Regions from separate parts of the Pseudomonas sp. YA1 genome, predicted to be linked through region 2. Evidence: predicted binding sites of a transcription regulator. Region 2 holds the regulator's gene; each other region holds the start of a gene.
The links. Region 2 encodes LexA, which represses DNA repair genes until DNA is damaged. Its sites were predicted from a motif close to CTGTNTNNNNANACAG; they were not measured.
Positions count from the first base shown of each region.

Region 1 (6,663 bases), on a different contig from region 2:
CGGTCCCTTGCTGGTGGCCGGGTCGCCGATCTGCTCGCAGATCGCCACCGACTCGCCGAGCTTGACCAGCTTGGCCAGGTAGCCCTCCGCCGAATGGAAGGGAATGCCTGCCATCGGGATCGCCTTGCCGCCGGACTGGCCGCGTGCGGTCAGGGTGATGTCGAGCAGCTTGGCGGCCTTCTTCGCGTCCTCGTAGAACAGCTCGTAGAAGTCGCCCATGCGATAGAACATCAATTGGTCGGGGTGCTGATGCTTCAGTTTGAAGTACTGCTGCATCATTGGCGTGTGCTGAGAGAGGTCGGTCATACGGGCCTTCGGAAGCGGGCTTTGGACGGTGCAAAAGAGGGCAATGTTAACCCGATTCACCGGCCTGTGTCGGGTCCGTTCGGAACCGGCGCGGACCCTCAGGTCCGCGCCTGTGCGGGCTGCTTTCAGCGTGCCGCGGTATAGCTGGCGCCGAGCTTCTGCCGACCGTCGGGCAGGTTGATCTGCGCCGGGTCGAGACGCCAGACCCGCGCCGCGGCGATGTCGCCGAGGAGCAGGCTGTAGGTCGGGTCGAACGAAGTGCTGGAGAAGATCAGGTAGTCCTCGTTCACCGGCGCGGCATCGGAATTGTCGCCCTGGCAGTGGTTGAGCGGCAGGATCGCCGGGGTGCCGGGCGGGCTGTTGGGTACGACCATGGCCAACTGGTCGTTGCCGGCCGGCTGGGTACGCGAGAGGAAGTAGGCGGTGTAGTCGCGTACCACCGGGTAATAGTCGCGGCCCCCCGCGGCCGGGGTGGCGAGGGGGTTGACCTGGCCGTTCTCCAGGTTCCTGCGCACCACCCGCAGGCTGTCGCCGGCTCCTGTCGCGTAGACCACGTACTTGCCTGAGGGGGTGAGGAACGGCATCGACTCCTCGGTGCTCCAGCCGTCGCTGGTCACGGCTTTCCAGGCGCTCACGCCGACGCTGCCATCGCCATTGAAGACCAGGGTGGCGAGGCGGATGTCGCCCTCGTGCTTGAGCACGACCTGGCGGCCGTCGAAGGAGAACTTCGGGTCCTCGTTGCGACCGCCGATGGCCGCGGTCAGGTTGCTCGGCGCCTGGGTACCGCCGATGGCCCAGGCGAACACGTGCCAGGCGCCATTCTGGCGGCCCATGAAGGTCAGGTAGCGGCCGTCCGGGGAGAAATGCGCATTCATCGGGTCCTCGATGTTCCAGCCGGGTTGGTTGAGCTGGCGGGTGCTCTTGCTCTTGAAATCGTGCAGGTAGAGGTTCGAGGAGCCGTCCCCGTACTCCATATAGCTGTGGTAGACCAGGCGCCCGCCGAGCGCGGGCAGGCTGCTGGCGGGTTGCAGGGCCAGGTTGGCGGTGCAGGCCGCATGGGCGGGGAGGCTGGCAACGGGGGAGAGGAGCAGGGCGAGGGACAGCAGGGAGACCTTGAGTGGCGCTATGTTCATGGGGTGCCTTTCCTTGGACGGTGATGGAGCACGCATGTTCGCGCATTCGCTGCCTTCGCGCGGTTGCGCTTGTCCGAAAGCTGCTTCTGAATGGAAAAGCCGATGGTGTAGGGTAGTCCCTTTCCGTTTCTACCCTGGAGAACAGTGATGACCCTGATGGAGTCCGACCTGACCGCACTGGCCGCCCGCCTCGGCGAAAGCCTTCGTTACCTGGGCGAGCAGGTCAGCACGGCGGAATCCTGCACCGGTGGCGGCATCGCCGAGGCGATCACCCGCATCCCGGGGAGTTCGGGCTGGTTCGAGGCTGGCTACGTGACCTACTCGAACCGCCAGAAGACCCTCCAGCTGGAGGTGCCCGAGTCGCTGTTCCCGGCAGTCGGCGCGGTCAGTCGGGAAGTGGTCGAGGCCATGGTGCGCGGCGCCCAGCGGCACAGCGGAGCGCGTTTCGCGGTGGCGGTGAGCGGTGTCGCCGGGCCCGACGGTGGCTCGCCGGAAAAGCCGGTAGGCACGGTCTGGCTGGCCTGGGCCGACGGCGAGCGGCTGGTCAGCGAGCGCTGCCAGTTCAACGGCGACCGCGACGCCGTGCGCCGGCAGACGGTGGCGACCGCGCTGACCGGCCTGCTGCGCATGAGCAACGGCGAGAACCCGGGCTAGCCGCGCCTGCGGGCAACCGTTCGGAACATTCTTCCCGTCGGGGGTAGGCGAGCGACTTGCCCTGTGGAATAATACTGTCTACTTATACAGTTGTTCGTGGCCGTCCGGCCGCCCTGACTTCGCGAGGACTTCAATGGACGAGAACAAGAAGCGCGCCCTGGCCGCGGCCCTGGGACAGATCGAACGCCAATTCGGCAAGGGCGCGGTCATGCGCATGGGCGACCATGAGCGCCAGGCGATCCCGGCCATCTCCACCGGCTCCCTGGGCCTGGACATCGCCCTCGGCATCGGCGGCCTGCCCAAGGGCCGGATCGTCGAGATCTACGGTCCGGAATCCTCGGGCAAGACCACCCTGACCCTCTCGGTGATCGCCGAGGCCCAGAAACAGGGTGCCACCTGTGCCTTCGTCGACGCCGAGCACGCGCTCGATCCCGACTATGCCGGCAAGCTGGGCGTCAACGTCGACGACCTGCTGGTCTCCCAGCCGGACACCGGCGAGCAGGCCCTGGAAATCACCGACATGCTGGTGCGCTCCAACGCGGTCGACGTGATCATCGTCGACTCCGTGGCCGCGCTGGTGCCCAAGGCCGAGATCGAAGGCGAGATGGGCGACGCCCACGTCGGCCTGCAGGCGCGCCTGATGTCCCAGGCGCTGCGCAAGATCACCGGCAATATCAAGAACGCCAACTGCCTGGTCATCTTCATCAACCAGATCCGCATGAAGATCGGCGTCATGTTCGGCAACCCGGAAACCACCACCGGCGGTAACGCGCTGAAGTTCTACGCCTCGGTCCGCCTGGACATCCGTCGTACCGGCGCGGTGAAGGAAGGCGACGAGGTGGTGGGTAGCGAAACCCGCGTCAAGGTGGTGAAGAACAAGGTTTCCCCGCCGTTCCGCCAGGCCGAGTTCCAGATCCTCTACGGCAAGGGCATCTACCGTACCGGCGAGATCATCGACCTGGGCGTGCAACTGGGCCTGGTCGAGAAGTCCGGCGCCTGGTACAGCTACCAGGGCAGCAAGATCGGCCAGGGCAAGGCGAACGCCGCCAAGTACCTGGAAGACAATCCGGAGATCGGTTCGGTGCTGGAGAAGACCATCCGCGACCAGCTGCTGGCCAAGAGCGGTCCGGTGAAGGCTGACGCCGAAGAAGTGGCTGACGCCGAAGCCGATTGAGGCCAATGGCGACCGTGCTCGATACGCCCGTCGCCGTGCGGCGGGCGGCCATGGATCTGCTGGCGCGCCGTGAGCACGGGCGCGCCGAGCTTTCCCGCAAGTTGCGCCAGCGTGGCGCGTCTGCCGAGTTGATCGATCCCACCCTCGACCGCCTGGCCGAGGAAGGTCTGCTCGACGAATCGCGCTATCTCGAAAGCTTCATCGCCAGTCGCGCCCGCGGCGGCCATGGGCCGTTGCGCATTCGTGAAGAACTGGCGCAACGCGGCCTGCCGCGTGCCGATATCGAAAGGGCGCTGGGTGCCTGCGAGGTCGACTGGAGCGCGCAATTGCGTGAGGTCTGGCGACGCAAGTTCGCCCGCCTGCCGCAGGACGCCAGGGAAAAGGCCCAGCAGGGCCGCTTCCTGGCGTACCGGGGTTACTCCATGGAGTCGATCAGCCGCCTGTTGAACGGCCGCAGCGACGATTGAGCGCGTGCCGGACCGGCAGCTTCAGTCCCAGTTTTCCGGCAGGTTGATGTAGTCCAGCAATTCCCGCAGACGCCCCTGGTCGCGCCCGTTGAACACGAAGGCGAGGCGGGTCAGGTTGCGGAACTCCGGTTCGTCCTGTTCCTGCTCGCTGTAGGCCTGCTGCTGGAAGCCGCCGCTCAGGCAGAGGCTGGCGAAGTGTTCGTGCAGGTGCGCCAGCGCGGCTTCGTTCAGGGCGTGGTTCAGGCGAATAACGAACGTGCCTTTCAGCCAGCGGCTGGAGTGGAAGTTGCGGTAGAACTGGGCGATTTCCTTCACCGCGTCTTCGGCCGAATGCACCAGGCGCATCAGGCGCATGTCGGCCGGCAGGATATAGTGATTCTCCAGCAACTGTTCCTGCATGAACTCCAGGGCGTGTTCCCAGTAGCGGCCGCCCGGCTGGTCGAGCAGCACGATCGGCACCAGCGGGCTCTTGCCGGTCTGCACCAGGGTCAGCACTTCCAGCGCCTCGTCGAGGGTGCCGAAGCCGCCGGGGCAGAGCACCAGGGCGTCGGCTTCCTTGACGAAGAACAGCTTGCGCAGGAAGAAGAAGTGGAACGACAGCAGGTTGCCGCTGCCGTCCACCGTATGGTTGGCGTGCTGCTCGAAGGGCAGGGTGATGTTGAAGCCCAGGCTGTTCTCCAGCCCGGCGCCTTCGTGGGCGGCGGCCATGATGCCGCCGCCGGCGCCGGTGATCACCATCAGGTCGTAGCGGGCCAGTTCCTCGCCCAGCTTGCGCGCCAGGGCATAGACCGGATGTTCGACTGGCGTGCGCGCCGAGCCGAACACGGTGACCTTGCGCCGCCGCTTGAACTGCTCGAGAACGCTGAAGGCGTGCTCCATCTCGCGCAGGGTCTGCAGCATGATCTTGGCGTCCCAGCGGTTGCGGTCGGCCTGGGCCATGCGCGTCACGGTGAAGAGCATCTCGCGGTAGAGCGCGAGATTGGGGCTGTCGCCGGGAGCCGCAAGGGCCGCCAGTTCGTCGACCTTCCGCGCCAGGTCGGTGCCGCTGGTCTGGAAGTGCCGGGAAAGATAGTCATCGGCTTCGTAGGGCATTCGCATACTCCTTCTACCACCACCCTGTACAGGCGGTCATCCGCATACTGCCACGGACTGCGTGACAGTTGCGGACGGCGGCTCAGATCTCGATGCGTTCGCCGGGCTCGGGTATCTCGGCATCCCAGTCGAGGCGCTCGCGGATCGCGCCCCGCAGCGCTTCCATCTTTTCCCGCTCGCCATGTATCAGGTATAGCGCGGGACGGTGGGCGAAGTGAGCGACCCAGTCGAGCAACTGCGATTGCCCGGCGTGGGCGGAGAAGCCGCCGAGGGTATGGATCTGCGCCTTGACCGCGATGCGCTGGTGGAACACGCGAACCGCGCTGGCGCCGTCGACGATGTTGCGGCCCAGGGTGCCGCGCGCCTGGAAGCCGGGGAATACCACATGGCATTCCGGGCGCCAGAGGTTGTGCTTGAAGTGATGGACGATACGGCCACCGGTGCACATGCCGCTGCCGGCGATGATGACCGCGCCGCTCTTGATCCGGTTGATCGCCATCGACTCGTCGGCGCTGCGGGTGACGCGCAGGACCGGCAGCCATTCCTCCAGGCGGGTGGTGCCGGTGCCGCGGATGTACTCGCGGTCGCGGTCGTCGAACTCGTTGCTGTGGCGCAGGTAGATGCCGTTGGCGCGGGCGGCCATCGGGCTGTCGAGGAACACCGCCTGTTGCGGCAGGCGGCCCTCCTGGTAGAAGCGGCCGAGGTAGTAGAGCAGGTCCTGGGTGCGGCCGACGGCGAACGACGGGATCAGCACGTTGCCGCCGTCGCGATGCGCCTGTTCGAGGATCGCCGCCAGTTCCTCCAGGGTGTCGTTGCTGTCGCGGTGATCGCGATCGCCGTAGGTGGATTCGAGCATCACCACGTCGGCCCGGCTCAGCGGCGAGGGCGCGCGCATCAACGGCGAGCAGGTGTTGCCGAGATCGCCGGAAAACACCAGGCGGCGCGGTTGCACCTGGTCGTGGAATTGCACTTCGACGATCGACGAGCCGAGGATGTGCCCGGCGTTGTGAAAGGTCACCCGCACGCCACGAGCGACCGCCACGGTGCTGCCGAGGCTGATCGGCCGGCGCAGCTTGAGCGCGCGTTCGGTGTCGGCCTGGGTATACAGCGGCTTGATGCTCGGCTTGCCGATCCGGTTGCGCCAGCGGTTCTCCCACTCGGCGTCCTTTTCCTGGATGTGTGCGGAGTCCAGCAGCATGAGTTCCAGCAGTTCACAGGTGGCCTCGGTGGCGAAGATCGGGCCCTTGAAGCCCTCGGCCGCCAGGCGCGGCAGCAGGCCGCTGTGGTCCAGGTGGGCGTGGGAGATGACCACCGCGTCGATGCTCGCGGGATCGAAGGGGAAGGGCGCGCGGTTGCCGTTGTCGGCTTCGCGGCGCCCCTGGCGCATGCCGCATTCGAGCAGGACCTTCACGCCATCGAGGGTTTCCAGCAGATAACAGGAGCCAGTGACCTCCTGGGCGGCGCCTAGAAACGTCAGTGATGCCATCGAGCCTCCTCCGTCAGAGCTCTGTCGACCCCCCGATACCTTTCGGGGATCGTGGAATGCCATGGAACCTTCGTACAGAGCCAGGGTGAACGAATCGGGGGCGGGGAGCTTGATGCAGGTCAGCGCCCTTTGCCGTGTGCTGCCTAGACTGCAAGGCACCACTAGGGAGGCTACCCACCATGAGTCAGATTCTGCCCAGTCAGGACGAGTTGCTTGCCCATGCGGCGGCCGAGCCGGCGTTTGCCGCGTGGCTGCAAGGCCATGGTCCGCTCCAGCATAGCGCAGAGACCCGCGCCGCCGTGTTCCGCACCGCTCATCAATTGGTCCAAGCCGGGCTGCAACCGGACCTGG
Region 1 is NZ_JBZWBG010000002.1:188,274-194,936, reverse strand. It holds gene mutS (DNA mismatch repair protein MutS) at 1-306, opposite strand, end outside; gene AC4OR5_RS03250 (TolB family protein) at 432-1,439, opposite strand; gene AC4OR5_RS03245 (CinA family protein) at 1,587-2,093, shown strand; gene recA (recombinase RecA) at 2,227-3,267, shown strand; gene recX (recombination regulator RecX) at 3,273-3,734, shown strand; gene AC4OR5_RS03230 (LOG family protein) at 3,756-4,826, opposite strand; gene AC4OR5_RS03225 (MBL fold metallo-hydrolase RNA specificity domain-containing protein) at 4,909-6,312, opposite strand; gene AC4OR5_RS03220 (phosphoketolase family protein) at 6,492-6,663, shown strand, end outside.
Region 1: a site for LexA is predicted at 2,168-2,183, ahead of recA (recombinase RecA). Genes of this name have one in related genera too.

Region 2 (6,663 bases):
GCCTCGGCACCCGCCTGCTTCAGCGCCCAGAGATTGGCGCGGTAGTTCACCTGGTGCGGCGGGAAGCGGTGCGGATGACCGTGACGCGCCAGGAACAGCACCTCGCGCCCGGCGTAGCGGCCACGCTGGAGCGGCGCGGACGGCGCGCCATACGGCGTTTCGATCGGCAGGGACTCGCTCAGCGTCAGCCCTTCCAGCTGGGTCAGGCCGGTTCCTCCGATAATCGCGTAGACACTCATCGACAGCTCCCTCAATCAATCAGTTGCGCGGCGCGCAACGCGGACAGTGCTTCCAGCCAGCGCGGCTGCTGGCGATAGTCGGTATTCGCGTAGCCCTTGCCGCGCATGCGTTGCAGGCGCGACGGCGGGGTCACCTTCAGGCGTTGCAGGGCAGCCAGGGCCAGCTCGGCGGAAGCCCGGTCGTTGCACACCAGGCCCATGTCGCAGCCCGCGGCCAGGGCGGCCTCGATGCGGCTGGCGGCGTCGCCGACCACATGGGCGCCGGCCATCGACAGGTCGTCGCTGAAGATCACCCCGTCGAACTTCAGCTCGCCGCGCAGGATCTCCTGCAACCAGCGCCGGGAAAAGCCGGCGGGCTGCGGGTCGACCTGCGGATAGATGACATGGGCCGGCATCAGCGCGTCGAGCTGTCCGGCCAGGCGGGCGAACGGAACCAGGTCGCTGCGCCGGATTTCCTCGAGACTGCGCGCGTCTTCGGGAATCGCCACATGGGAATCGGCCTCGGCCCAGCCGTGACCGGGAAAATGCTTGCCGGTGGCGGCCATCCCGGCGGCATGCATGCCGCGAATGAAGGCGCCGGCGAGCAGCACGGCACGCTCCGGGTCGCCCTCGAAGGCGCGGCTACCGACCACGGCGCTGCGCTGATGGTCGAGATCCAGCACCGGCGCGAAACTCAGGTCGAGGCCGACCGCCTGCACCTCGGTCGCCATCAACCAGCCACAGTGCTCGGCCAGCTCTTCGGCATTGGGGTTGTCGGCGATCGCGCGCATCGCCGGCAGGCGCACGAATCCCTGGCGCAGGCGCTGCACGCGCCCTCCTTCCTGGTCGACGGCCAGCAACAGGTCGGGACGGATGGCGCGAATGGCCGCACACAGTTCGCGAACCTGGGCAGGATGCTCGATGTTGCGAGCGAAGATGATCAGCCCGCCCACCTCGGGGTGGCGCAGGATTTGGCGGTCCTCGGCGGTCAGCCAGGTGCCGCCGATGTCGAGCATCAGAGAGCCTTGCATGAAGAGTCCTATGGCCTGGAAATCAGCGAAGCCCGCCGTCACGGGCCTCAGACAGCGCACACTGTACTGCACCCGGCAGAAAGACTTAAGCCCCGAGGCAGTACCGCGCGCCTGCCAATGGAGCCGGCCCGGCGCATGGAGTTCCGCCCGGAGCACAGAGAAAGGAGAAAGGAAAACGGCGCCCTCGGGCGCCGTCTGCGATCAGGCCTTGGCGGGCGTCTTGTTCCGCGGGCGCAGTTGCGCCCCGGCCAGCAGCGGATCGTCGATGCCGCTCTCGGCGCGCATGCCGGCGGCGAAGAACGGCACCATCAGGTGCATCACCTGCTCGGTGGAAGTGTTCACGCCGAAATCGGTTTCCGCCATCGCCCGCAGGGCCTTGATCCCCGACATGCTGAAGGCGGCCGCGCCGAGCATGAAGTGCACGCGCCAGAACAGCTCGATGGGCGGCAGCTTCGGCGCCGCCTCGTTGACCAGCAGCATGTAGCGCCGGAAGACCTTGCCGTAGACCTCTTCCAGGTACTTGCGCAGGTGCCCCTGGCTCTGGCTGAAGGCCAGGCCGAGCAAGCGCATGAAGATCGACAGGTCGTTGCCGCTGCGCGGCTTCACCGCCATCGCCTGGGACACCAGCAGGTGCAGGAGGTCCTCCAGGGTGGCGTGCTGGGCCTCGGGCTTGGCCTGGCGACGATCCAGCTCCTTTTCCAGGCTGGCGCAGAATGGCCCGAGGAAGCGCGAGAACACCGCCTGGATCAGCGCCTTCTTCGAACCGAAGTGATAATTCACCGCCGCCAGGTTGACCCCGGCCTTGCTGGTGATCAGACGCAACGAGGTTTCGGCGAAGCCTTTTTCCGCGAACAACTGTTCCGCCGCATCGAGAATGCGTTCGACGGTTTCCGACTGGGCCATGGTTTCTCCGCCTGACAAACACTTGTTTGAAACATACGTTTCAGCCACATCCCTTGTCAAGCGGCAGATGACGCACCAGTCAGGAAAATTACAGAGAAGTCCCGAAAAACGGAAGCAAGACACTGGCCAACTTCATCGTGACGCAGGACGAAATGTCATGCGGAAAATCATTGCCACGCCTCACTCACTGTATATAATCCCAGTCACTGGATAAAAACACAGAGCGACGACATGCAGAAGCTGACGCCCCGCCAAGCCGAGATCCTCTCCTTCATCAAGCGCTGCCTGGAAGACCACGGCTTTCCGCCGACCCGGGCGGAAATCGCCCAGGAACTCGGCTTCAAGTCGCCGAACGCCGCCGAGGAGCACCTCAAGGCGCTGGCACGCAAGGGCGCCATCGAAATGACTCCGGGCGCCTCTCGCGGCATCCGCATTCCCGGCTTCGAACCGCATGCCGCCAACGACGATGAGGGCCTGCCGGTGATCGGACGGGTCGCCGCCGGCGCACCGATCCTCGCCGAACAGAACATCGAGGAATCCTGCCGGATCAATCCCGCCTTCTTCAATCCTCGCGCCGACTACCTGTTGCGCGTGCGCGGCATGAGCATGAAGGACATCGGCATCCTCGACGGCGACCTGCTGGCCGTCCACGTCACCCGCGAAGCGCGCAACGGCCAGGTGGTGGTCGCGCGGATCGGCGAGGAGGTCACGGTGAAACGCTTCAAGCGCGAAGGCAGCAAGGTCTGGCTGCTGGCGGAAAACCCTGAGTTCGCTCCGATCGAAGTCGATCTGAAGGAGCAGGAACTGATCATCGAAGGCTTGAGCGTCGGCGTGATCCGACGCTGACAGGAGATACCATGCAGACCTCCCACTCGCTGCCCAGCGCCCAGTTGCCACTGTTCCAGGAAGCGTTCTGGGCCAGCAACGGCGCTCCCTTGCTCGACGATGTCATCGACAGCCCTTCCAGCGCCTCCATCGAGGAACCCGCTGCCTTTAGCGAACTTTCGCTCAGCGGCCTGCCGGGGCACTGCCTGACCCTGCTCGCACCGATTCTCCGCGAGCTCAGCGAGGAACAGGATGCCCGCTGGCTGACCCTGATCGCTCCGCCGGCGAGCCTGACCCATGAATGGCTGCGCCGCGCCGGCCTGAACCGCGAGCGCATCCTGCTACTGCAGGCAAAGGACAACGCCGCTGCCCTGGCGCTCAGTTGCGAGGCCTTGCGCCTGGGCCGCAGCCACACCGTGGTCAGTTGGCTGGAACCGCTGAGCCGGGCGGCGCGCAAGCAACTGTCCCGCGCCGCCCAACTGGGCCAAGCACAGAGCCTGAATATTCGTCTGGGTTGAAAAAACGGCGGGGGACAGCGTTCAGTGCAGGACGCGGGGGCCTTCGTCGTGTTCCATCTCGCCCTCGGCAAGACGACCGGCCATTTGCACGCCGACATTGAACATGGCCTTGGCCACTTCGACATGCTGGCCTTGCAGGAAATTCTTCGCGTCCCCGGAGAACTCCAGGGTCACCAACGCCTCCTCGTCATCGGCGCGACGCAGCACGATGCGCCCGTCGGGCATTTCTACGATTTCAAGGAAGGATGTTGGCATGACAGACGCTCTCTACGAAGACGCGACATTGTAACAGCCCATCCAGTGCATCCCTAGCCCGCATCCGCCTTCCGGTTCCGCTCTCGCGCCTGTAACGGCGGTTCCAGAGCGCCCGGACGGCATCCGCTAAATTTTTTTGCTGGCAAATCAACCGAGTGGAACGGTAGGAAAATTTCCTACCGCTGATCGGCGAATGACGACGGCGTTACAGCTCCGTCAGGCTCTCGCGAAAACGCAGGACCAATTGCTTCAGCGACTGCCGCCATTCCTCGAGGGTTTCGCGAGAAAGCAAGGGGGCGTCTTCGTCGATACTCACGGCAACGATCAACGGTGTGCTGGGGTCGATCTTCGCTGCCTTGGTCGGTCGCGGCGGCAGGAACAGCTCGGAGTAGGCGCCCAGCAACTGGCCCAGCCAGGTTTCCGGCTGCGACGCCAACTCCACCAGCTCAGCCAGCTCGGGGCTGGGCGCGGCCGCCAGCACTTCGGCATTCAGCAATGCATCCACGCGAGGAGCGGCAGCCTGCGGCAGACGGTAGTAACCGGCGATCTCATGGCATACACCGAGCACTGCGCCATAAAGGTGGAACAGCGCCGACTCGCGCTCCCCCTGGATGATCGCCTGGGCATTCATCGCCCGCTCGGCATCGGCTCGCTTCCAGGCCTCCAGAGCCAACCCGGCGAAATACAGCTTCTGGTTGGTGCGGGTATAAAGCTCTTGGGCCATGCCGGTACTCCCGGTTAAAACTGCAAGGAATGCGGAGCGCAGGCCAGGTCAGCGCCCGGCCTTCGCGCAGTATAAGCGCGCCCCATGCAAGCGGGCGCGCCATCCATCAGCGCTTGTCTTCGACCTTCCACTTGCCGCCATCGTAGAAGGCGCGCCAGCCGGTGGGCTTGCCATCGACCTCGGACTGCACGTATTGCTCCTTGGTCTTGCGGCTGAAACGGATCACCGCGGGACGGCCGTCCGGGTCTTTCTGCGGGGCGTCGCAGAGGTAATGGTACTTGGGATCCAGCTCGGCCTTGTGCGGGATGATCTCGCTCACCAACGGCGCGCGGGTCTCGCGGTTCTTCGGGAACTGGCTGGCGGCCAGGAACATGCCCGAAGCGCCGTCGCGCAGCACGTAGATATCGTCCACCTTCTCGCACTTCAATTCAGGCATGCGGATGGCGTCCATTTTCGGCGGCGCCGCCTCGCCATTCTTCAGCAGCTTGCGGGTGTTCTTGCAGGTTGGATTGGTGCAACCGAAGAACTTGCCGAAACGGCCGGTCTTCAACTGCATCTCGCTGCCACACTTGTCGCATTCCAGGCTCGGCCCTTCGTAGCCCTTGATCCGGTACTGGCCTTCCTCGATCTCGTAGCCCGGACAGTCGGGGTTGTTGCCGCAGATATGCAGCTTGTGTTTCTCGTCCAGCAGGTAGGCGTCCATCGCGGTACTGCAGATCGGGCAGCGATGCTTGCCACGCAACACCCGCGACTCGGACTCGCCCTCGTCGTCCGCGGCGATCTCGTCGCCGGGAATCAGGTTGACGGTCGCCTTGCAACGTTCCTTCGGCGGCAGGCTGTAGCCCGAGCAGCCGAGGAACACGCCGGTGGAGGCGGTACGAATCATCATCGGCCGGCCGCACTCGCGGCAGGGAATGTTGGTCAGGGTCGGCTGGTTGGCGCGCATCCCCTTCTCGCTGACTTCGGCCACCTCGAGCTTCTTCTTGAAATCGCCGTAGAACTCGTCGAGCAGGTGCTTCCAGTCGCGCTCGCCCTGGGCCACGTCGTCGAGATGCTCCTCCATCCCGGCGGTGAAACCGTAGTCCATCAGGTTGGCGAAGCTCTCGTTGAGCCGATCGGTGACGATGTCGCCCATCTTCTCCGCATAGAAGCGGCGGTTGTGGGTGGTTACGTAGCCGCGCTCCTGGATGGTGGAGATGATCGCCGCGTAGGTCGAGGGGCGGCCGATACCGCGCTTCTCCAGCTCCTTGACCAGGCTCGCTTCGGAGTAGCGCGCCGGCGGCTTGGTGAAGTGCTGGCTCGGATCGAGCTTGATCAGCTTGAGGTTCTCGCCTTCCTTCATTTCCGGCAGGACGTCGTCCTCGCCCGGCTTGCTCTGCTGCGGCAGTACCCGGGTATAACCGTCGAACTTGAGGATGCGGCCCTTGGCGCGCAGTTCGAAATCGCCGGCGGTGACGCTCACGCTGGTCGAGAGGTATTCGGCCGGGGTCATCTGGCACGCCACGAACTGACGCCAGATCAGGTCGTACAGGCGCTCGGCGTCGCGCTCCATGCCGGACAGCTGGGTCGGCTTGAGGTTGACGTCGGAAGGACGGATCGCCTCGTGCGCTTCCTGGGCGCCCTCCTTGCTCGAGTAGACGTTGGCCTTGCCCGGCAGGTACTTCTGGCCGAACTCGTCTTCGATGAAACCGCGGACCATGCCAATGGCATCGGCCGACAGGTTGGTCGAGTCGGTACGCATGTAGGTGATGTAGCCGGCCTCGTAGAGACGCTGGGCCATCATCATGGTCTTCTTCACCCCGAAGCCCAGGCGGTTGCTCGCCGCCTGCTGCAGGGTGGAAGTGATGAACGGTGCCGAGGGTCGGCTGGAGGTCGGCCGGTCCTCGCGCTTGGCGACGCTATAGGCCGACGCCTTGAGCTTTTCCAGGGCCGCCATGGCCTGGGCTTCGTTGAGCGGCTTGAAGGCCTCGCCCTTCTCGCGGGTAACCTCGAAGCGCACGTTGGCGCCCTTGGCGGTACCGAGGTCGGCATGCACCTCCCAGTACTCTTCCGGGACGAAGGCGCGGATCTCGCGTTCGCGCTCCACCACCAGCTTCACCGCCACCGACTGCACGCGGCCGGCGGACAACCCGCGGGCAATCTTCTGCCAGAGCAGCGGCGAGACCATGTAGCCGACCACGCGATCGAGG
Region 2 is NZ_JBZWBG010000003.1:105,458-112,120, reverse strand. It holds gene AC4OR5_RS04805 (S-methyl-5'-thioinosine phosphorylase) at 1-239, opposite strand, end outside; gene nagZ (beta-N-acetylhexosaminidase) at 251-1,249, opposite strand; gene psrA (transcriptional regulator PsrA) at 1,451-2,152, opposite strand; gene lexA (transcriptional repressor LexA) at 2,384-2,998, shown strand; gene sulA (SOS-induced cell division inhibitor SulA) at 3,010-3,495, shown strand; gene AC4OR5_RS04780 (hypothetical protein) at 3,517-3,750, opposite strand; gene AC4OR5_RS04775 (DUF6586 family protein) at 3,956-4,474, opposite strand; gene topA (type I DNA topoisomerase) at 4,581-6,663, opposite strand, start outside.

Region 3 (6,663 bases), on a different contig from region 2:
TCGGTGATCGCCAGGGCCCGATAGCCCAGGCGCGCTGCACGGGCGAAGAGTTCCGCGGCGCTGGAGGCGCCGCGCTGGAAGCTGAAGTTGGACAGGCAATGCAGTTCGGCGTAGGCGCTCATGCGAACCAGCCATGCAGCCACAGCGGCCCTTCGCTGCCGACCTCGCGATAGACCCAGGCACGTTGTCCGCTGCGGGTTTCCACCAGGTAATAGTCGCGGCGGATGTCTTCGCCATCCCACCAGCCCGACTCGATCCGCTCCGGGCCGGCCAGCACGGTGGGCAAGGCCTCGCCGAGGGGGCGTGGCTCCGCCAGCAGCCAGCCGGGTCGGAGACCGCAGGCTGCCGGCGATTGCGCCCTGTCGCAGCTGTGCGGCCGCCAGCTTCGCTCCGGACGGTGTTCGGCGACGGCGCTCAGGCCCTGTACCGCCTCGTCGCCCAGCCGCGCGCGCAGGCGTTCCCGCAACTGTTCCCAGCCGAGATACTGCTGTGGGCGCTCGTCGAACAGTTCGCGGTGCTGCGGCGTGAAAGGAGGCAGCTCGCGGGCCTCCAGGCGCACGGCATGCACGGGGGCGGGCAGTTGCAGCTGTTCGAGACGGCTGCGGGTCAGTTCGAAGAGCATGGCCGCCTCGCGTTCGGCGCTGAGCAGGCCGACCGTGACCTGGCTGTCGGCGCGCCCGTGATGCTCCAGATGCAGGGTGAAGCGCTGCACGCCGCTGTCGCGTCCGGCGAGAAAGGCGGCGAGATCGGCGCTCAGCCGTCGCAGGGGGAAGAGCAGGGCCTGGTGCGATTCCACGTCGAAATTGAGTTCGATGCGCAGGTCGAAGGTGTCCGGCGGCCGGTAGTGCTCCAGCGCCAGTGGGCTGCGGCCGCAGAGGCGGTCGATGTGCAACAGCAGTTCGGCCGGGAAGCGACGGGCCAGGGCGGCGCGCGGCAACTCGAGGACCTGGCGCAGATGGCGCAGTCCCATGCGTCCGAGGGCGACGGCCAGCTCCCGCGAGAGTCCCAGGCGGTCCAGCGGAAGGGCGGACAACTGGCGTTGCAGCGCTGTCTCGTCCTCGATGGCCAGGCCGTCGTGGCTGTTCGCCAGGGCCCTCGCCGCCACCGGGTTCGGCGCCAGGCACAGGCGATGGCGGAAGCCCAGCGCCGTGAGTTCCTTGCGCAAGCGGGCCTCGAAGCGTGGCCAGGGGCCGAACAGGGCAAGGCTGGACTGCACTTCCAGCAGCAGCGCGCGCGGATAGTGCAGGCTGACCTGCGAGCTGAAACCGTAGGCCCAGGCGGCGAGGAAGGCCTGCCAGCGCTCCACGGCGGCGAGGTCGTATTCCGCCGTGGCGAAGTCCCGGCTCAGGGCCTGGGCGGCGATCAGCGATTGACCGGGCTTCAGGCCGAGCGCGCGTGCCGCTGGGTTGACCGCCTGCAACTGCCGGCGCTGCACTGGGCCGCCGAGCAGCGCCAGCGGTGCGTCGGGATTGCTCCGTTGACGCAGCGCGCTGTCCATGGCCAGTTGCGGCAGGAGAATGCAAGCCCAGAGCATGGCCGCCTCATTGCCAGGCGCTGGCTGGCAGGGCGGTCGCCGGCGCGAGGCCGCCCCGGCACTTGAGGATGCGCAGGCGTGGGGGGCGGGTTTCGATGCACAGGCGTAGCGCTGCCGGCGAAGGGTTGACCGCTTCGCGCAGGGGACGATAGGCGAAACCCAGGGCCTGACCGCTTTCGGCGGCGACCTGGAGGCGGCGCAGGGCGCGGTCGTCGGCCTGTTGCGGCCAACACAGCACAGCGGCGCAACTGCCCGAGCGCAGGCACTGTTCGGCAGCCCACAAGGCGTCGCGTCCGCTGGCCTGCAACAGGACTAGGTGGCGCAGGTCGACCGCGGCGGCCAGCCAGGCCTGCGGATAGGGTACGTAGGGTGCGCCGACCAGTACGACGCGACGTTGCGCCTGGGTCAGGCGAGCGAGGGTCGGCATCAGTAGTTGCAGTTCGCCGACACCGTCGCGGGCATGGAGGATTTCGCTCAGGGCATGCTCCGGCCAACCGCCGCCGGGTAGCAGTGCGTCCAGGCGCGCATGCCCGGTGGGCAGGGAAGCGCCGGCCGGCACGGCGGACTGGCCTTTCCAGATCCTACGTGCGTCGAGCAGCGCACTCAGCGCTATGCCATTGCCTCGTCCGGCGACGGCTGCGGGTGGGGTGATGTCGGCTACGGATGAAAGGGAGGCCAAGGAAATAACTCGAATACTGTATGTAAATACAGTATTTGCTGTAGTCCTTTTCTGGTCAATGGCAGTCGGTCGGCATCCTTTCATGTGACACTGAGATTCAATAACGAATATAATTGAGAATCGTTATTGATCCTGGGCACGCTATGTCGGCCCAGTGCGTTCCGTCCCTCGAAAGGAATTCCCCTATGGATGATACCCTGGCCCCTGAATCCACTCGGCAAAACCTGCGTTCGCAACGCCTCAACCTGCTGACCAACGAGCCGCACCAGCGCCTGGAGAGCCTGGTGAAGAGCAAGGAACCCTTCGCCAGCCGGGACAATTTCGCCCGCTTCGTCGCCGCCCAGTACCTCTTCCAGCATGACCTGGAGCCGCTTTATCGCAACGAAGCGCTGGCCCGCCTGTTCCCCGGCCTGGCTTCCCGCGCCCGCGACGACGCCGCTCGTGCAGACCTGGCGGACCTCGGCCATCCGGTGCCGGAGGGCGATCAGAGCGTGCGCGAGGCCGACCTGAGCCTGGCCGAGGCACTGGGCTGGCTGTTCGTTTCCGAAGGTTCGAAGCTGGGCGCTGCGTTCCTGTTCAAGAAAGCCGCCGCGCTCGAACTCGATGAGAACTTCGGCGCCCGCCATCTGGCCGAGCCGGAAGGCGGCCGCGCGCAAGGCTGGAAGAGCTTCGTGGCGATCCTCGACGGCATCGAGCTGAACGAGGAAGAAGAGCGCCTGGCCGCCAAGGGCGCCAGCGATGCCTTCAATCGTTTCGGCGACCTGCTGGAGCGTACCTTCGCCTGAGGGGCGTTCCTTGTCCTTTGATCGGCGGCCAACCTCGCCGACGACGATTGCCCCGGCCTGGTTGCCGGGGTTTTCTGTCTTGCGCCGCCGGCCAGGAACGCGGACCTGCGGAGGCCCTTAGCGAGGCGGCCGCTGCGCTTCCACTGAGTTGCCGAACGAGGTGCCCAGGCGAATGCGCGTCGCCGATTGGTTGTACAGGCCGAGCTGGTTTGGCGGACGCCGGACGATGGCGGCGGAATCCAGCTCCTGTTCGCGGCGGGCCCTGGCCGCGCTGTCAGGATCGGCCATCTGCTGGCTCAGGCATTCATAGGACAAAGCCTGGTAGCCGTTGACCTCGGTGTTGATGCAGTTCGCCGGCGGCGTCGGCTCGTCGGCCAGGGTGGCGTTCATGGCCAGGCCCAGGATCAGGGCCGGCAGAACCTGCGATGAACGGTGCATGGCGATTCTCCCGCGCTGGGATGGTGGTTTCCCGCTTATACGGCAATCGGTGAAAACATGTCACCGCAGGTACCGTCACACCACAGTCACACAGTGCCATCAGGATGTCCCTCCTGGGTGATGGCCATCTGGCCTGAACCGGGTAGTTCGGACTGGAATCCGTTGATGTCGATCCTCGGGGTGGCAAGGTCGTGCGCAGTGTCGTTGCTCGGTCTCGGCATGCTGCTGCCGGCGTCCGGCGCCGTGCCGGGCGATGGCGGCAGGCCGCCGTTGCGCCTGGCGGTGCACGCGTTCGATATTCCTCCGCAGAGCCTGGCATCGGCGCTGGTGACCTACAGCGGGGTGACGGGAATGGCGGTTCTGGTGGATGGCGAACTGGCCCGTGGACGGCGCTCGGCCCGCTTGCAGGGGCGCTTCACCGCCAGCGACGCCCTGACCCGACTGCTCGGCGGAACCGGCCTGATGGCGCGCTACACCAGCCAGGAAGCGTTCACCCTGCTGCCGGCGCAGGCCGTCAGGAACGCTGCGCCGCTGCCGGCAGAGATGCCGAAGGTCGAGCAGCCGCTGGATCGGCGCTACGCGGGAGCGGTCCAGGCGGCGCTGGAAGAACAGTTGTGCCGGTCGCCGCGCACTCGTCCGGGTACCTATCGCGCGGTGCTGCAACTCTGGATCGGTCGCTTCGGCGAGGTTCGCCACAGTCGCCTGCTCGGCTCGACCGGCGACCCGCAGCGGGACAGCGCCCTGGTGGAAAGCCTGCGCGGCGTGCGGGTGATGCAGGCGACGCCCGCTACGCTGGCCCAGCCGCTGACCATCCTGTTGCTGCCGAAGACGACGGGCAAGGCCATGGAATGCAAGCTGACGGAGGGAGTGGGAGGGTCATGAGCGATTCGCGGCAAAGCGCGATGGTGAAGCTGTTCCTCGCCTCCTACGACGACTTCAAGGCGCGCCTGAAACGGCGCCTGGGCTCCGAGGACCTGGCGTGCGACGTGCTGCACGAAACCTACCTGAGAGTCGACCGGCTGGATGATGCCCTGGAGGTCAAGAAGCCCCAGGCCTACCTGTTCCGCATTGCCCTGAACATTGCCGCCGACCGCCGCGAGGGCGACGCCCGCCTGCTCACCGGGGAGGAGGTGGCGGAGCTGTTGCAGGTGGCCGACGAAGGCCTCGACCCGGAGCGCATCGTCGGCGGTCACGCCGAGATCCGTCGCCTGCTGGAGGCGCTTTGCGAACTGCCGGCGCGGCGTCGGCAGATTCTCATCGCCTCGCGCCTGGAAGAGACGCCGCATGCGGAAATCTCCCGTCGCTTCGGCATTTCCACCCGCACCGTGGAGAAGGAACTCAAGGCCGCCCTGTGGTTCTGCGCGGAGCGCCTGGAAAGAAAAGTCATCCAGAGGTTCGGTCCCGGGGCCGGAAAACCGTCATAAGCATAAGCAGGTGGAAAACCGCCGCCATATCCATCCCATGAGCCATTCCGGTGTCCGTACAGCACAGTCATGACAGCCTCAGACTCCGCCGCCGATGAAACCGGCGACCTTCGCCACGAAGCGCACGCCTGGGTGATCAGCCTGACCTCCGGACGCGTCACCCAGGGCGACGCGCGGGCCTTCCGCCAGTGGTGTGCGCGCAGCCCGCAACACCTGCGAGCGTTCGTCGAGGCGCGCGATCTCTGGCAGGCACTCGGCAGTGCCGCCGCTCTGCCGCTGGAGCCGCCGGCCGTGGCGCAGATCGCGCCGAGGCGTTTCGGTCGTCGCTGGTTCGTCGGCGGTGCGCTGGCCGCCTCGGTGGCGTTGTTCGTCTTGCGCCCGTCGCTGCTCGACCATGGCCTGGGCGGCGCCGACTATGTCACGGCGGTCGGCGAGCAACGCCAGGTGCAGGTGAGCGGCGAGACGCGGATCGAGATGAACACCCGCACCCGCCTGAACGTGCGGCGCAATCAAGAGCAGCAGGAAACCATCGAACTGCTCGGCGGCGAGGCCGAGATCATCGCCAGCCACCCGCCGCAGAGCAGCCTGCGGGTGATGGCCGGGAGCGCCTGGCTGAGCGCTAGCCGGGCCCGCTTCAATGTGCGCAGCAGCGGTGACGTTTGCGTGGTGACCTGCCTGGAGGGCAGCGTGCGGCTCGAACACCTCGGCCAGCGCCTGGACCTCCAGGCCGGCCAGCAACTGACCTTCGACGAGCGACGCAACGGTCCGCCGGTGCCTTTCGACGTTGCCGAGGTGATGGCCTGGCGCGAGCGCATGCTGGTGTTCAACGACGTACCGTTGGCCACGGTGATCGACGAAATCAACCGCTACCGTCCCGGCATGCTCCTGCTGCTGGACAAGGCCCTTGGCCGACGCCGGGTCCAGGCCCGTTTCAGCCTCGATCAACTGGCCGACGTGGCGACCCTGATCCGCGATGCCTATGGCATCGAGGTCACCCGCCTGCCGGGCGGGGTGGTGCTGCTCGGCTGAGCCACCGCTTCATTGCAGGGCCACCACCCGTCGATAGCGCTCCACGCCGTTGCGGGTGACCCGTGCCAGGCTGATCTCCAGTCCGCTGGCGCGGACTTTGCTGCGTGCCGGCAGGCGCGTCCAGCCCTTTCCCGGCACCCAGGCACGGATCTCGAACCGACTCACGTCGTCCAGCACAGCCACCCGCTCCGCCAGCGGCGGCAACGGCAGGCGGTCGCCGCTGGGCGAGGCGGCGCGGTAGAGGACCTTGCCCTGTCGCCACCAGCGCACGCGCTGCAGCGGCGCGCCTGGCTCGGTACTGGCGCGGACGATGTCCAGGCGCAATGGGATCTCGCTCAGGCGCTTCAGTGCGAGTCCGGGCGGCAGGCTGTCGCCGGCCCGGATCGGCTCGTCGCCGCTGGGCAGGCCGGACTCCTCCCGGATGGCGCTGTGCAGGGCGATGTCGCGCTCCAGTTGGTTCAGCGCGCGCAGTAGCGCGGCGCCCTGCTCGGTGCTGTCCTCCAGGTGTGCGCTGGCCCGGGCGATGCTGTCCAGGCCGCGCCAGGCCATCAGGCTGACGATGGCCATGAGCATGATCGCGACCATCACCTCGATCAGGGTGAAGCCGGCTTGCCGGCGCCGCGTCGTCGCGCGTTCAGTGTACCCGGACATGGCCGTTCGCCTCGCGCAGCACGGTGACGCTGTGTTGGCCGTCGGAGAGCGTTATCCGCAACGGCGCGCCGATCCATTCGGCGTCCAGCAACACCGGTCGCGGCGGGCGCACGCTGACCCGCA
Region 3 is NZ_JBZWBG010000024.1:3,732-10,394, forward strand. It holds gene dnaE2 (error-prone DNA polymerase) at 1-143, opposite strand, end outside; gene AC4OR5_RS27055 (Y-family DNA polymerase) at 119-1,534, opposite strand; gene imuA (translesion DNA synthesis-associated protein ImuA) at 1,542-2,147, opposite strand; gene pigA (biliverdin-producing heme oxygenase PigA) at 2,399-2,998, shown strand; gene AC4OR5_RS27070 (hypothetical protein) at 3,116-3,436, opposite strand; gene vreA (TonB-dependent outer membrane receptor VreA) at 3,602-4,318, shown strand; gene vreI (RNA polymerase sigma factor VreI) at 4,315-4,860, shown strand; gene vreR (anti-sigma factor VreR) at 4,930-5,889, shown strand; gene AC4OR5_RS27090 (PulJ/GspJ family protein) at 5,899-6,540, opposite strand; gene gspH (type II secretion system minor pseudopilin GspH) at 6,524-6,663, opposite strand, start outside.
Region 3: a site for LexA is predicted at 2,230-2,245, ahead of imuA (translesion DNA synthesis-associated protein ImuA). Genes of this name have one in related genera too.